DNA from 4 places in the Salibacterium sp. K-3 genome. Region 1 is predicted to be linked to each of the others. Evidence: predicted binding sites of a transcription regulator. Region 1 holds the regulator's gene; each other region holds the start of a gene.
The links. Region 1 encodes LexA, which represses DNA repair genes until DNA is damaged. Its sites were predicted from a motif close to CGAACATATGTTCG; they were not measured.
Positions count from the first base shown of each region.

Region 1 (3,997 bases):
TATAAGAGCATCGAACCGTGTCCAGCCGAGAGAACAAACCGATCCCGGTTGAACCAGTCCGGGTTTCCGGGGTTATGGTTTAAAAAGGAAGACCACAGCTTATACGCCATAGGGGCCGCTCCCATCGGAAGTCCGGGATGTCCGGAATTTGCTTTTTCCACACTGTCCACGGATAAAGTACGTATCGTATTGACCGCCAATTCTTCTACATGATCTGCTGTCATTAGATTCCCTGCCTTTCTTTTATCACTTCTGTTATGTATCATATACTGCCTATTTTATCATAAACGGAAATGTCCGATAGCACAACCGGAGATGTCCGTTCAGCTCCGGGGACGGGGGCGCAAACATATAAAAACCCTGACGATCAACGGATCATCAGGGTTACCTTTATCTATAGGTTGAACGGATCATGCTGTCACCCGCGGAAATGAGGGTTGTTGCGCTTGGCTTTTTCCAGTTTTTGAGGTGTGACGTCATCGCCCTCCTGGTCTACTACTTTAACGGACTGGAGTTGACTTTTGAATGAAGAGCGGAACTTCGCCAGGTATTCATTACGCAGTTCATGCTGTTCCTCTTCTTCCTGTTCTGTTAATCCTGTGGTTTTTGAGCGGCGTGCCAGTTCATTAATCCGGTCAATCTTTTCCTGCGATAGCATAAGCCTTGATTAACCTCCCTTTTTCCTTGTAAGGTTCTATACTAAATGTAAATCAGGAAATTCGGGAATGCAAACAGGACTGCTCAGGATGAGAAAGGATGAAAAAGATTTCACTATACTGAAAAGCACGTTCATCAGAATTACTCCTGATTCGCCCCGTATGTATTCTGCTCCTCCATATAGGCCTGATACCTTCGATGAACCGTTGCCTTTGAGATGGAATACCCAAGCCCGCGCAGGGTGGCAGCAATATCATAGAAGGGAAGCTCCCTGTTTCGGAGTCTCACGATTTCTTCAATCGGAGCTTCTTTTTTCTTTCTTCCTCCTCCGTCATTGCCGGTAAGATTGTTCTCCGGGTGATAACCGGATGCAACAGCGCGCTTCATTCCCCGCTTTATCTTTAAATTATGAAGGCGCCGCTGCTGTTCCTCTACCAAGGACAGGATGTCCATCAGCATATTGTCGTTTTCTGAAAGCTGCATTTGCCCTTCATCCCTTACCGTATAAACGGGGATATCCAGAGCAGACAGCTGATGAAGCAGCGCAATCCTGGCGTTTCCACGGCCGAGCCGCGTTTCATCCTGAACGCAGAGCACATCTGCTTCGTTTCCCGAAAACCGCTCCATCATCTCAAGCAGTCCGTCCCTTTCCAGGGAATAACCGCCGGCTTCCTCCGTAATCGTCTGATATACCTGAAATCCCTGGTTTTGGGCTAACAGGAAAAGCTCTTCCTGCTGGCGTTTCAGGGAACTCTGCTGTGTTTGTTTCGTCGTGCTGACGCGGCAGTAAATAATGCAGCTTGTCATGTCATTCCTTCACTTTCTATTTGTAGTTGACTGTCCAGTCATAGGTCAGTATATCAGACGGCTCTTCCTCTTCTACAAGATTCATGTTTTTGTTGTATTCATCCGAAGCCTGCGACCATTCCACCACAGTAATCATCATAATAATAGACAAGATAAAGATTAGAAGAATCATCCATTCCTGTTTATTCAGCCTTTTGCATTTGGAAATCATACTACCCCTCCAGTAATGAGAATATCTGTTCCGTCTTTAGATACCACCAGTATATATAGAACTATTGTTCCCGTCAAGGGAAAATTAGAACGAGTGTTTGCGGACATATGTTTTCCATGGTACAATAAACTCAATAAATATTTGGAAAATGAGGTGCAGCCTATGCCTAAACTGTCCAGAAGACAACAGCAGATTCTCGACTATATAAAAGACGAAGTAAAAATGAAAGGCTACCCTCCATCCGTCCGGGAAATCGGAGAATCGGTGGGACTTGCTTCAAGTTCCACCGTCCACGGCCACCTAGCCAGACTGGAAAACAAAGGATATATACGCCGGGATCCGACGAAGCCGCGGGCCATTGAAGTCCTGGAACTGGAAGAAGAAAATGTTTCCATATCTGAAAGCCAGGCTGTTTATGTTCCGGTTCTCGGTAAGGTTACAGCCGGCGAGCCGATTACGGCAGTGGAAAACATTGATGAGTATATTCCTCTTCCTGATCGTATGGTTTCCGATGAAAAAGTATTCGTATTGACCATTGAAGGAGACAGCATGATTGAAGCCGGCATTTATGACGGGGATCTTGTCATTGTCAAACAGGAGCAGACTGCTGATAACGGTGATATCATTGTGGCGATGACAGAGGAACTTGAGGCTACCGTGAAAAGATTCTATAAAGAGGATCATTATATCCGGCTGCAGCCGGAAAATGCCGCCATGGACCCAATCATTCTCGATAACTGTACCATTCTCGGGAAGGTCACCGGGGTTTTCCGAACCCTGCATTAGATCATTTACCATGAGCTTCGGTAGTTCTGCACCTCAAAAAACCGCGGAGCTGTCTCAAAAGACAGTTCCGCGGTTTTTTTGATACCGGCGGATTCCTGCACCGTGAACGCTGGAAAGACCATACCTCTGTACTGGTAAGAAAAACGCAAGGGGCCCGCCTGCAAGATGTTCTTATGCTAAAAAAACCCTGCCACCATTACAGTGACAGGGCTTCTGAATGTTAGTACGTGGACATGAACTGTTCTCTTTCCCAAGGGTGGACCTGGCTTCGGAACATATCCCATTCAATCTCTTTTGCCTCGGCAAAATGCTCAATAGCGTGGGATCCAATCGCATTTACGAGAGTTTCATCGCCGAGAAGATTATCGAGCGATTCACGCAGATCAGCCGGAAGGTCTTTGATCCCTTCTTCTTCACGCTCTTCTTTCGTCATGACATAGATGTTGCGGTCTGTCGGCTCCGGAGCACTCAGCTTTCTCTTAATGCCGTCCAGGCCGGATGCCAGCATAGATGCCATAGCCAGATACGGGTTCGCAGCCGGATCCGGGCTTCTCACTTCAATGCGGGTGCTCATACCGCGGGAAGACGGAATCCGGACAAGCGGACTTCTGTTTCTCAGAGACCAGGCTACATATACTGGTGCTTCAAAGCCTGGTACAAGGCGCTTATAGGAGTTTACAATCGGGTTGGTCAACGCTGTAAAGGCCTGGGCGTGCTCCAGAATTCCTGCAAGGAACTGCATCGCTGTTTCGCTGAGCTGAGAATCGGTTTTCTTGTCGTAAAACGCATTTTCCTTGCCTTTAAACAGCGACATGTTGCAGTGCATGCCGGATCCGTTTACGCCGAACAGCGGCTTCGGCATAAACGTAGCGTGAAGACCGTGTTTTCTTGCGATCGTCTTAACAACCAGTTTAAACGTCTGGATATTATCGCAGGTTGTTACAGCATCCGCATATTTAAAGTCAATTTCATGCTGTCCCGGCGCCACTTCGTGGTGGGAAGCTTCAATTTCAAATCCCATGTCTTCAAGTTCAAGAACAATGTCACGGCGGCAGTTTTCACCGAGGTCGGTCGGCGCAAGGTCGAAGTACCCGCCTTTGTCGTTCAGTTCCATCGTCGGCTCCCCGTTTTCATCGTTTTTGAAAAGGAAGAATTCCGGTTCCGGTCCGATGTTGAAGTCTGTGAATCCAAGATTTTCCGCTTCCTTCAGAACGCGTTTCAATATGCCGCGCGGATCTCCTTCAAACGGCTTCGGTTCTTCTCCGACAGGGCCCGGTTCATATATGTCGCAGATGAGGCGCGCCACTTTTCCTTTTTCCGGCGTCCATGGAAATACAACCCATGTCTCCAGATCCGGATATAAGTACATATCAGATTCTTCGATGCGGACGAATCCTTCAATGGAAGATCCGTCGAACATCATCAGGTTATCCAGAGCTTTATCGAGCTGGTCGTACGGAATCTCCACATTTTTGATGATTCCCTGCAGGTCTGTAAACTGCAGACGAATAAATTTTACGTTCTCTTCCTCAGCCA
Region 1 covers NZ_JBSVZE010000001.1:1,769,940-1,773,936, reverse strand. The annotation lists gene tkt (transketolase) at 1-224, opposite strand, end outside; gene ACW9JV_RS08815 (DUF896 domain-containing protein) at 419-658, opposite strand; gene ACW9JV_RS08810 (YneB family resolvase-like protein) at 799-1,464, opposite strand; gene ACW9JV_RS08805 (hypothetical protein) at 1,481-1,675, opposite strand; gene lexA (transcriptional repressor LexA) at 1,838-2,461, shown strand; gene glnA (type I glutamate--ammonia ligase) at 2,682-3,997, opposite strand, start outside.

Region 2 (3,997 bases), 350 kb from region 1:
TCGTATTTTACAGCATACTGCTCACAGTGCGGCGGCCCGACGATAATAAATGCACGGCCGAGCTCGTCTGCGGCTTCAATGGTAGGAAGACTCCACCCGATCAGCGCTGTTTTGTAATTGTTGTCCTGCTGTGTGCTTGTCATGTTCACGCATCCCCTTCTTTATCGCTTTTAGCTGTCTGCATAATGCTATTTTTGCCGGGAATGCAGAAGTTTATGAGCTGAAAAACAGCAGAGAAATAAAAAAGATCCCGGACCGAAAGTACGTCCGGGATGACCTTTTTTTACTGTTTATAACCGTTTAATGTACTGACGCCGGTGACAGTGACGACATTTTCCACAGCAGCCGGATCCAGTCCTTCCACAGCGACCATTCCGTCCATCGTGCCGCTTTCGGTTTCAAAAATCAAATGCTCTTTACGGCTGTCCCTTAAAGCTTCCATAAAAAAGCGCTGGTTCTTCACCCCGTAGATCACGGCTTCCCACTGCTCCGGGTCATTATTTTTCACCGTTAATTCTCCGGTATCAAATGGAATCCGTTCATCTTTTCCTAAAAATATTTTATCAATTTTCATCGTGAGCCTCCTTTGTAATGTCCGTACTTGTTTTTCGTTCCCTGCTGTTATGATTTTAAACGTAAAATCTGCTGTTTTACAGGCCTGCGGGTAGAAAGGATGCATGGCTTATCGGAAAAACGGGAATCCCTTTGTTGAAAAGGAGGGATTCGATGGATTCCAACGTTTATGTCTTTGACGTATACGGTACACTGTTTGATGTCCAATCCATTACCACGGATTGTGAAAAAGCCGCACCTGAAAAAGGTGAAACGTTAAGCCGCCTATGGCGGGAAAAACAGATTCAATACACCTTTCTGCGGCAGGCGATGGGAAAATACCGGCCTTTTTCGGAAGTAACCCGGGATGCACTCCGCTATGCCGCAGCCTCCACCGGCTTATCCTTATCCCGCGGAATGGAACTGGAGCTGCTGCAGGCCTATCGTTCGCTTGATCTGTTTCCTGAAAGTGCCCGCATCCTCCGGACTCTGAAAGAACGTGGGGAGACCGTCGTTGTTTTCAGCAATGGGTCTAGAGACATGCTGGAGCCGCTGCTCCTCTCCGGGGATATCCGTTCCTGCATCGATCATGTGCTGAGCGTGGAGGACGTCAAACAATACAAGCCATCACCCGCTGCTTACCACCTTATTCTTGATTATATCCATACCCGCCGATCCGATATCACCTTTTTATCGAGCAACGGCTGGGATATCAGCGGCGCAAAAGCATTCGGCTTTACGACAGCGTGGGTAAACCGGAGCGGTGCACCAATAGAAGAGCTTCAGCTGGACCCGGATTACGAATGGAGCTCTCTTGTACCGCTGGAAAACTGATGTCCAAACAGATTATTTTTTGAACGGGCTCCGAATCGTTTATACTTTTCGTGAAAGGAGGTCATAACATGGCAGAAACCATTACTGCAGAAGAATACAGAAACCTCGCCGATAACATGAGCCGTCCGGCGGTTCTTGAATTTGGTGCCGACTGGTGACCAGGATGCCGACAATTGAGGCCGGTGGTCTCAAGCGTATCCGAGCAGTTGGAGGATGTTGATTTTTACTATGTTGATGTCGATCAATCCTCCGATTTAGCCGCACAGTTCGGGATCCAGAGCATCCCAACCATGGTCCTGCTCAAAAACGGCGAAGAAAGAGACCGCTCTGTCGGATTCGTTCCGGAAGAGCGTGTGAAAGAATTCGCCCTCTCCTGACAAAACAAGGAGGCGCCCGTCCGGGGCGCCTCTTTTTTTATTCGCTGTAGTTGGAAATCATCTCCGATTGATAAAGGAACATTTGTTCTCATATACTTAATACATATATATTTATCATGGAGCGATGCCCATGGAACGTATTGTTTTTCTCATCGACATGCAGTCGTTTTACGCCAGTCTGGAGAAAGTCTTCCACCCGGAGCTGACAGATCATCCGGTCGTTGTCGCAGGCGACCCAAAGATTCGCAGCGGTGTCATTCTGGCGGCCTGTCCGGAAGCCAAAAAATGGGGAGTTAAGACAGCGGAAGCACTGTGGGAAGCAGAAAGTAAATGCCCGCATCTCACGGTCATACGACCGCGTATGCAGACCTATCTGCATGCTTCGGTCGAAATCGCCGCCGTGTTCGAATCCATCAGCGATCAGGTGGAACCGTACAGTGTAGATGAAATTTTCGTGGAAATGACCCATGTGCTCCAACCGGATGAAAAGCCGGAGGAAACCGCCCGGCTCCTGAAACGCCAGGTGAAGCGGATGCTCGGTGTGAATGCCCGGATCGGCATCGGCCCGACCAAGGTTCTTGCCAAGATGGCCTGTGACCATTTTGCCAAAAAAGCACCGGAAGAAATGTTCACCCTATCCCACTCCAACATGCAGGAGCAGCTTTGGCCCCGTCCTATCGGCGATCTTTTTGGGGTGGGCCGGAAAATGGAGCAGCACCTGCGCAACATGGGAATCCGGACGATCGGTCAGCTGGCGGACTTCCCGCTGGACCAGCTCAAAAAACGCTGGGGCATTAACGGCGAGCTGCTCCAGCAAACGGCTTACGGACGGGACTCTTCACCGGTCACCGTCGATACCCACGTCCACCGCAAAGGAATCGGCCACCATATGACCCTGCCGCGCGATTATTACAGCTGGGAGGACATTCATGTCGTACTGCTCGAATTGAGTGAAGAAGTGGCACGCCGGGTGCGGGCCAACGGCTGTATGGGTTGTGTCGTTTCCGCCGGTGCCGGCGGCCATGATTTTGATTTCCCTGCCGGATTTCACCGGCAGCAGAAATTGATGGACTACACGAATGACGGAGCTGTGATTTACAAAACAGTCTGCCGCTTATTCCAGGAACATTGGGACGGGTATCCCATCCGCAGTGCCGGCATCACCCTGGATCAGCTGGTTCCCGATACGTTCCAGCAGCTGTCCCTGTTTCAGCCGCTTCAGGATAAAGAAAGCCTGAACGATACCATGGATCAGCTGAAAGAGCGTTTCGGCAGTGCTGCCGTCCTCCAAGCTTCTTCCCTTACAAAAGCCGGACAGGCATTGCTTCGGGCCCGGAAAATCGGCGGGCATTATAAATAACGAGCAGCCGCATATTCCCTTCCCTTCTGCAGAACCTAAGCCTGATGAAAGGAGGAAAGAATGTGAATCATGTTATCGCATTGGGAATCAAAGCCATGCTTACATTCCTGATCCTATTAATAGTCCTGCTGACAGCCGGGGAATACCCGTTCTGGAATATAGCCGGGCTGGCATTAATTGTGACAGGAGCTGCATATGTCGTCGGGGATTTATTCATATTAAAAGCGACAAATAATGCCGTTTCCACCTTAGCTGACGTCGGATTAGGTGCATTGGTTATCTGGGCCGCAGGACCGTTTATTCTGAATGGGCCTGTGTCCTTTTTTACAGCGCTGTCCGCCGGAGTTCTCATCGGAGCAGGAGAATGGTTCTTTCATAAATATGTCATCAACACCGTCATTTCCAAAAATCCAAAAGTATATTCCTAAAGGGAGGATTCATTATTTTTAACCATAAAAAAGAACTTCAATATAATGCAAAACCTGATAAACCGGATCCCGTATACGCCAAAAAGCTTCAGGAAGTGCTGGGAGGACAGTTCGGAGAAATAACCGTAGCCATGCAGTACCTTTTCCAGGGCTGGAACTGCCGGGGAAATGAAAAATACCGGGATATGCTGCTTGATATAGGCACTGAAGAAATCGCCCATGTTGAGATGCTGGCGACCATGATCGCACAGCTGCTGGATTCCGCTCCGGTGGAAACCCAGGAAAATGCGGCCGAGGATCCCATTTTAGGGGCGGTCATGGGCGGTATGAACCCTCAGCATATCATTGTGTCGGGATTAGGAGCCCAGCCAACCGACAGCTCCGGCTATCCTTGGAATTCAAGATATACCATTGCAAGCGGAAACCTGCTGGCGGATTTCCGCGCT
Region 2 covers NZ_JBSVZE010000001.1:1,421,704-1,425,700, reverse strand. The annotation lists gene ACW9JV_RS07105 (ATP-grasp domain-containing protein) at 1-143, opposite strand, end outside; gene ACW9JV_RS07100 (hypothetical protein) at 284-574, opposite strand; gene ACW9JV_RS07095 (haloacid dehalogenase type II) at 727-1,386, shown strand; partial or broken gene ACW9JV_RS07090 (thioredoxin family protein) at 1,557-1,763, shown strand; gene ACW9JV_RS07085 (DNA polymerase IV) at 1,894-3,123, shown strand; gene ACW9JV_RS07080 (DUF2512 family protein) at 3,186-3,551, shown strand; gene ACW9JV_RS07075 (manganese catalase family protein) at 3,566-3,997, shown strand, end outside.
Region 2: the regulator LexA is predicted to act here: its motif matches at 1,839-1,852, upstream of ACW9JV_RS07085 (DNA polymerase IV).

Region 3 (3,997 bases), on a different contig from region 1:
GTGTAGGGTTTCGGCGGCTTTGTCATATCTTTTTCAATCTGCACGGATGCTTTGGCCTGCATTTCTTTTTCAACCGGCGGCAGTTCCGGAAGCTGCTGTTTGGAAGAGGTGCTCCCGCTGTCGAATAAGGTTTTCCAGCCCCGTTGTTTGTCCACTTTTCCCTTGCTGTAAAACAACAGACCTTTCACATCCGTCGTAACCACAGTCTCTTCGTACACATAATCCTGATGAAACATGGCGAGTACACTTTTTACGATTTCGGTATATATATTCTTCTGTTCTGTCGTCAACTTCTGCATGACGGCGTCTGTTGGAACTTTTTTGGTCGGAATGACAGCATGGTGCTCCTTTACCTTGCTATCATCGACAAAACGTTTTTTGGCACGCGGCTCTTCGGCGTGAAAATCGTCTCCGGTGATCTGCTGCCATGCCGAAATGTTCTGTTTGACATAGGCGTATTCGCTGTTCGTAATATGCTGAGTGTCGGTTCTCGGGTATGTGACAAGTTTCAGCGGTTCATCATACAGGCTCTGCACAATCTCGAGTGTTCGGGACGGACTGTATTTATACTTTTTATTTGCGAGTGTCTGCAGACTGGAGAGAGAATGAAGCATCGGTGGTTTGATCCGTTTTTCCTTTACATCGACCGCTTCAATGCTTCCTTTTTCTTCTGAACCGATGCTATGCGCGCTCAGCGTTTTTTCCGCTTCTTCCTGCGTTCCGTATGTTTTGTTCGTTTTTCCCTTATAGGACCCTGCTTTTGTTTCAAAGGAAGCCTTGATCTCATAATAAGGCTCCGGGACGAACTGTTCGATTTCCTTCTGGCGGTCGTAAATCAATTTCAAGGTCGGAGTCTGCACCCGTCCGACACTGAATACGTGGTTCAACCCTTTGTTTTTTAGCAGCAACGTGTAGAGCCGGCTGGCGTTCATGCCGACGACCCAGTCTGAAATCTGGCGCGCCTGCGCTTCCTGATACAACGGATGAAATACTTTTCCGTCCCGCAGGCGTTCAAACCCTTTTCTCACTTCCTCTTTTTCAAGGCTGTTAATCCAGAGCCGCTGCTGCGGTTTATCAGATACTCCGGCCTCCTGGATAATGCTCTGTGCGATATTTTCCCCTTCCCGGTCACAATCGGTGGCAACGACAATATAATCCGCCTGTTTCAGAAGGCGGCGCACAATCTGAAACTGCTTTTTCGTTTTCTGTGAAGGACGGAATTCAAACGTCTGCGGGAGCATCGGCAGATGATTCAGGCTCCAGCGTTTCCATGATGCTTCGTATTCCGCCGGGCTTTTCAGTTCGATCAGGTGGCCGATTCCCCAGGTCAGCACCGCTCCTTCCGGAAAAGCCGGACAGGCGGGAATGGTCATATACCCTTCTTTTTTCTGCCCTTTCGGGAACGCAGCGGCGTATGCTTTGGCCTGACTTGGTTTCTCTGCCAGAATCACCGGCATGGCAGACAGCTCCTTCCTCGTTGATATCGAATGTATGTTCTTTTCAGTATAGAGGATATCGTTCTTTTTTGAAATGCTTTCTCTTATCGCAGACAGAAAAAAATGATAGACTTTTATGGGAAACATGAGAGATGGAGGTCATACCTGTGAGTCAGTTAAAAAAAGCAGGGTACGAATATTACCATTTAAAAGATAAAATACATTATCCGGGGATCAATGAGGATCTCCTGGAACTGCAGCATGCGTTCGACAATCTGCCTGCGGATGAATACGCCCCTCATCTAAACCGGTACCGGCGTTACGCCAGAGCTCTTGTGATGCCCGGCACGCATGAGATAACGTGGCTTCCGGAAACCCATATCGACGGAAAGGCTTACTACGAATACTTTCAGGGAAGTTTTAATCCGGAATATACGGGCGAATACCGGCGCTTTCCTTCGCTGGAGCAGCGTTCGATGAAAAACAGGCTGCTGCAGGAAATGATCCGTTTTGATTTCAGGGAAACCTTCTGGATGCGGGAAGATGCATTGATGCCGTTTCATGCAGGTGTGCATTTTGTGAAGCTGAGAGTGGAAAAGCAAGGAGATGTGGCAGTGTCTTCCCCTAATACGCTGCATCAGGACGGCGAACCCTTTACGTTCGCCCATTTGATCCGGCGCAGCAATATTTCCGGAGCCATGAATGCCATATCATTTCCCCGGCACAAAGGGAAAATGCCTGAGGATGTTCCGGAACGTGATATCCAGGAGTCGTTTTACCTTGAGGAGCCGCTGGAGTCTTACAGTGTCTATGATCCGCTTGTCACCCATTTTGTCGGGGACGTGGAGAAAGGAACCGGAGACGGTCCCGGGGAACGCTCGGCGGTGCTGATCGATTTTCAGCCGACGGTAATAGCAGACCCCGATCAGCTGCGTAGCATGCAGGGCAGCACAGATGCCATGATTTACGTATAGAAAGGCGCGCACTGTTTAGTTCACCGAGGTCAGTGCCACCAGCTCATAATGCAGTGTCGTCCTGCCGGTCCCCCATTCCACTTTTGTAATGACCGCTGTGCCAAACGGCGGTCTCCCTTCTTCAGTCTGTATATCCACCGCCGTATCCAGCGGATAAAGGTGGTACCCATCTTTCACGAGACGAAAAGATCGTTCTCCCAACCGTTCAGAATGCTTGTGCGTAATGATTTCCCAGTTCATTTCAATGGAAAATCCCATAGCCGGTTTCCTCCCTTCCTGAATGTTTCATCTTACGTTATGATTCGACATTCCCGGAACAAATCCTTCTATAACAAAAAATATCCAAGTGCCGTTCGGCTGCGCCAAACAGGAGAGCAAACGGAAGATTCCAGAGTGTGAGATGGTACGAACCTGCAGATAAGGCTCGACGAGCAGTCCCTGCAGGCTGATGGTTACGAGTGGATGGACAACGGCACAGGCGAGCAGCTGAAATTCCGAGAAGCCACGGAAGGAGATGCAAATAGGAGACACTGGTAATGCCGGATGACCAGGCCATATAGATAGACTTCAATCGGATTCCATCCATTCACGCTGGCAAAAGAACGGAGCATAGACTGCACAGCGAAACGATGAAACTCCTGAAAATTGAGTAGGAGGGGGTGACTAACCCCCGTCCTCTCTCACCACCGAGCGTACGGGGCCGTACTCGGCGGTTTCATGAAAATCAAACGTTAAATCAACGATTTTAACCCCAGACGACGCCAATAGGCGTCGTTTAATGTATGGTGGAGGATTGGACTGCAGGCCACCCGCCAGTATCCTTTTCTGGTATTTCCCCATTCATAGGCTTTAGCGGGTGATACCCCCAGTCCACGCAATTTCCTCTTTCTCGTTCTCGGTGTTTTCCACTCTTTCCATTGGATCATACGGAGTCTCCGGCGTATCCATTCCATCATTCTTCGGAATGGCGTTGGCGTTTCTGCCAGAGCGAAGTAGTTCCTCCACCCGACAAGAAACTGGTTCAGTCTCTTTATACGGTCGTCCATGGAAATGCTCCAGCGTCGGGACGTAATCATTCGGATGCGGTCTTTGGCCCGTTCCAGTGATTGTCGATGAATCCGGATTTTCGAATTCCCTTTGGAAGAAGCGGTGAAGCTGAATCCCAGAAACTTTCGTTTCCAGGGTCGGTCCACCGCACTTTTCGTTTGGTTCACCTTCAACCTCATCGTTTTCTCCAGGAACCGGGTCATCTTCCGGAAAATGCGTTCCGCCGCTTTTCGGGAGCCGGCGTAAATCTGGCAGTCGTCGGCGTATCGCACGAAGCGTATGCCGCGTTTCTCCATTTCTTTGTCCCATTCATCCAATACAATGTTGGAGAGGAGGGGACTTAACGGACTTCCCTGCGGTGTTCCCATTCTATTTGATTGGACAACACCTTGATCCATCATACCGGCTTGTAGGTATTTCCGGATGATTCGGAGGATCCGTCCATCTTGGATCCGGTGGCTCAAGGTCCGCATCAGGCGGTCGTGGTTGACGGTATCAAAGAATTTCTCCAGGTCAATGTCAACCACCCATGTATATCCT
Region 3 covers NZ_JBSVZE010000003.1:71,492-75,488, forward strand. The annotation lists gene ACW9JV_RS15990 (DNA topoisomerase 3) at 1-1,457, opposite strand, end outside; gene ACW9JV_RS15995 (2OG-Fe dioxygenase family protein) at 1,604-2,410, shown strand; gene ACW9JV_RS16000 (DUF2584 family protein) at 2,426-2,668, opposite strand; gene ltrA (group II intron reverse transcriptase/maturase) at 3,142-3,997, opposite strand, start outside.
Region 3: the regulator LexA is predicted to act here: its motif matches at 1,485-1,498, upstream of ACW9JV_RS15995 (2OG-Fe dioxygenase family protein).

Region 4 (3,997 bases), 480 kb from region 1:
GCGGCCATCTTATTTCAAGAGCCGCCTATCACACCGGCGTCACGCTGTGGGATTCCAGTATTGAGGATCAATTAAAAACGAAAAAACGGAAACAGGAGAGCTCTTCCCGCTCTTGATTTACTGAATATGTAAATTGCCTTTTCGACAAGGGTTATAAAATGGTGAAATATGGCGATACTAGGCATAAATCTGACGCATTTTTGTGTAAATTCCCCGTCAATACTTGACATATCAAGGATTCGTAAGTAAATTTGTAGTGTAAAGGCTCTATATTCTTGGAAAGAAAGGGAGTTATGTTATGAATAAGACAGATTTGATCAATGCTGTTGCCGAGCAGGCAGACATCTCGAAGAAGGATGCTTCCAAAGCAGTAGACGCAGTATTCGACAGCATTACCGAAACATTGAAAAAAGGAGATAAAATCCAGCTCGTTGGATTTGGAAGTTTTGAAGTCCGCGAACGTGCGGCCCGCAAAGGACGTAACCCGCAGACCGGCGACGAAATCAAGATTCCTGCAACGAAAAACCCTGCATTCCGTCCAGGAAAGCAGCTTAAAGACGCTGTCAACTAATCAGGACAAACACGGCTCTCCGTTAAGTTAAGGAAACATATCCAAAGAGCCGAAATACACAGGAGAGCCTGTCCTGGTTACAAAGCGTTGGAAAGAAGCTTCTCTCTCCTTTGAGGGGGAAGCTTCTTTCGTGTTTTGCTAGCTGCCGTTTCTTTATACATATGCCAATTTTAGACCCCTGAGAAAATTGGCATTTTATAAGAAAAGAGATTGGAGCTCCATGTTTCTGGTCGATACGTTAATAATAGTACGGTCCATAAGGATATGGTGAAATGTAAGGAAGCAGGGCCAGGGCTGCCAACGCTCCCAGCGGAAACTGCCGGCGCCGGAAACGGCGGAATCTTCTCCGCTGCGGTCCGTATCCGTACCCGTACCCAAACTGTCGATTGTTCCCTGCCTCCTCATCGGCCATCACATTTTCGCCCACCAGCATCTGGATTTTTTCAGAATCGACCTCTTCAATGATACCATCTGCCATGCTTCCGTCACGGAAGGTTAATACGACATCATGATACATGTACTGCCTGCACTGCTCCTGCATGTTTCCTTGATGATCCCACTGGGTTTGATACCCGCTCTGCATCACGACACTCTCCTTTCATGATTCATCTCAGAACCATGATATTCACCCAGGTCCGAAAAGGTACCTCCTAATTTCAATATAATGAAAACAACAACTTTTACTGAATAAAATTCATCCGGTTGTTTCCGGACCTCCCCAGTTTCTGCTGCTTATAAAATTCCTGAAACAGTTTCAGCAGCGCCCGCTTTTCAATACGTGAAACATAGCTCCGGGAAATGCCGAGCTCTTTTGCAATTTCGCGCTGGGTCCTTTCTTTTTCCTTTTCCAGGCCGAAGCGGCAGATGATGACTTCTTTTTCACGTTCATCAAGCACATCCATATAGGCGAGCACCTGCTTTTTTTCCATGTTCAGCTGAATCAGATCAGCAACATCGGGACCGTCTTCCTCCAATACGTCAATGAGAGAAATTTCATTGCCTTCTTGTTGTTATATGTATACGTACTTCGAGTTTCTCCTATATATATTAAAATCCAGAGGTACTTCATCTCTGGATTCCATAATCAAGCGTCATCTCTGGATTCCATAATCAAGCGTATTGTTTTATTCTTCCCGCTGACAAAATGTTACTTACCTTCAGAGATCGAATGGCTCTTCTATGATGGCACCACACCAGCACATGCTTTTCATTAAACTGATGTACTGTAACTGTTCTCTGACTCAGCGTTCCATCTCTGCTCTCGTATATAACCTGAACCGGTTCCTTCGTCTCTGCAGCTCTCTTCAAGACACCTTCCATTACGAAGCCTCCCCGTTCGCTTTTCTTTTATTATATACGAACACTTGTTTCGTTTCAAGACCTATAGAGAATGAATGTTCGTATTATTATAAGACAAAGAGGAGATCAATATGGAAAAAATGACACAAACAGCTAACATTTTCCGGATAAGTATGCGGACGATACCGTTTCATATTAAAGTTAATCCCAAGAGAATATATACATTAAAAATGGTACAGACTAAAAACAAAATTATTCTTCTAAAGAGTAGGGATGCAAATGTCAGAACGAAACATTTCATTAACTTCAGCAGAAATCTCACAATTATGGATAACATATATGAATGACAGTGCTGCAATTTGTCATTTAGAGTGTGAAGTGAATACCGTCGAAGATGATGAGATAAACGAATTACTACAATACGCCTTAAAGGTTTCTCAATCTCAAGTTCGTACCATTACACAACTATTTAATAACGAAAATTATCCTGTTCCTCATGGGTTTAACGTAAGCGAAGACGCAGATGTAACAGCCCCCCGTTTGTTTTCTGATACGTACTTTTTAAATTCGCTGAACCAATTAGGAAAACTTGGAGTTAATAATTATGGCATATCTTTAAGTTTGGCTGTGAGAGAGGATATTTATCATTTTTTCAGTACCTGTCTCGCAGAATCAGATAAAATTATAAAATGGAGCAATGACCTTTTATTATCCAGAGGCCTATATATAAGATCTCCCTACCTTCCAAAGCCGAAAACGCTTGATTATGTTAAGGATAAAAGTTTTTTAACAGGGTACTTTGGAGAAAGACGACCGTTAACGGGGATGGAAATATCCAATCTTTATGCCAACTTCCAAAGAAATGCTTTAGGGTCTGCAACCATGATGGGGTACAGCCAGGTTGCTCAGAACAAAGAGGTGGTTCAATATCTTAAGAAAGGTAAGGAGATTGCCCAAAAACATTGTGAAATCTTCGAATCCTATCTGAAAGAAAATGATTTGCCCAGTCCCATGATGTTGGACTCCGAGGTTACTGATTCAACGGCTTACACCTTTTCTGACAAAAAGATGATGTTCTATTGCTCTACTTTGACGGCCATCAGTCTTGGGTATTACGGTACAAGCATGTCTATGAGTCCGCGCAGGGATATCGGTGTTATGTACAGCAGGCTGATGGCTGAAATCGCAAAGTTTGCGGATAGTGGGGCGAGAATTATAATTAAACACGGATGGATGGAGGAGCCTCCACGGGCAGCGGACCGGGATGAATTAGCTAATAAAAAATAGATCTTGTAATGATCTGCCCGCCTTTTAATGGTCGGCAGCCATGCCGTTTTCATGTTGCCGTCACACTGCCTAAAACCCCCAATTATCATACTAACAGAAATTTCAAACAATTGTTTGGGATTTTTTCTCTTTTAATCATTTCTATATTAACACTTTTAGGTGTTCATGCGCATAAGCCACGAAATGCGCAGCTGAATAATTTTTATTTTTTTGGTAAACCTGAAAAAGTGGATCTTTGTAATAATTTATAATATTGTCATTCGCTGTACCCGGTAGTTTTGACCAAAATTCTAAGTGATCATGAGGAGAGTACAAATGGGAGAAAATATTTTACCCTGGGTTTTACTTATTGTTCCCTGGTTTATATTAATTTTCTTAGATTCAACAAAGCTTAGACGATTTTTATCTGTAGCCTTTTTCACTTTGATGCTCGATACCATCCATTTTCAAATGGCAGAAGTATATAATTGGTGGACTGTCACCAACAACGTCTTTTTTCTTAACGGTATTCCATCTTTTACATATGGTTTTCTTCCTGTGACCACAATACTGATTTTTTATATTACGTTCCCAAACCCATGGCTGTTTTTCGGTTTGAATTTCATGGTGGACGCATTTCAAGCATTTATCATCAGCCCGCTTGTATTTGAAACGTATAATGTTTACGAATTAAAAAATATGACTAATTTCGAGCTCTTTCTGATCATAACAAGCCTTGTTCCTATCATTTATATTTACCAAAAATGGTATGAAAAGCATATGGTCCATGATTATTAAGAAGAATATTTTCAAGTGCACATAATCCGTCGAATGTGCAGTTTTCCATTGTCTTAAATAACT
Region 4 covers NZ_JBSVZE010000001.1:2,249,027-2,253,023, forward strand. The annotation lists gene mnhG (monovalent cation/H(+) antiporter subunit G) at 1-116, shown strand, start outside; gene ACW9JV_RS11295 (HU family DNA-binding protein) at 299-571, shown strand; gene ACW9JV_RS11300 (hypothetical protein) at 810-1,154, opposite strand; partial or broken gene ACW9JV_RS11305 (sigma-70 family RNA polymerase sigma factor) at 1,252-1,578, opposite strand; gene ACW9JV_RS11310 (WYL domain-containing protein) at 1,682-1,891, opposite strand; gene ACW9JV_RS11315 (DUF3231 family protein) at 2,150-3,157, shown strand; gene ACW9JV_RS11320 (hypothetical protein) at 3,473-3,934, shown strand.
Region 4: the regulator LexA is predicted to act here: its motif matches at 1,959-1,972, upstream of ACW9JV_RS11310 (WYL domain-containing protein).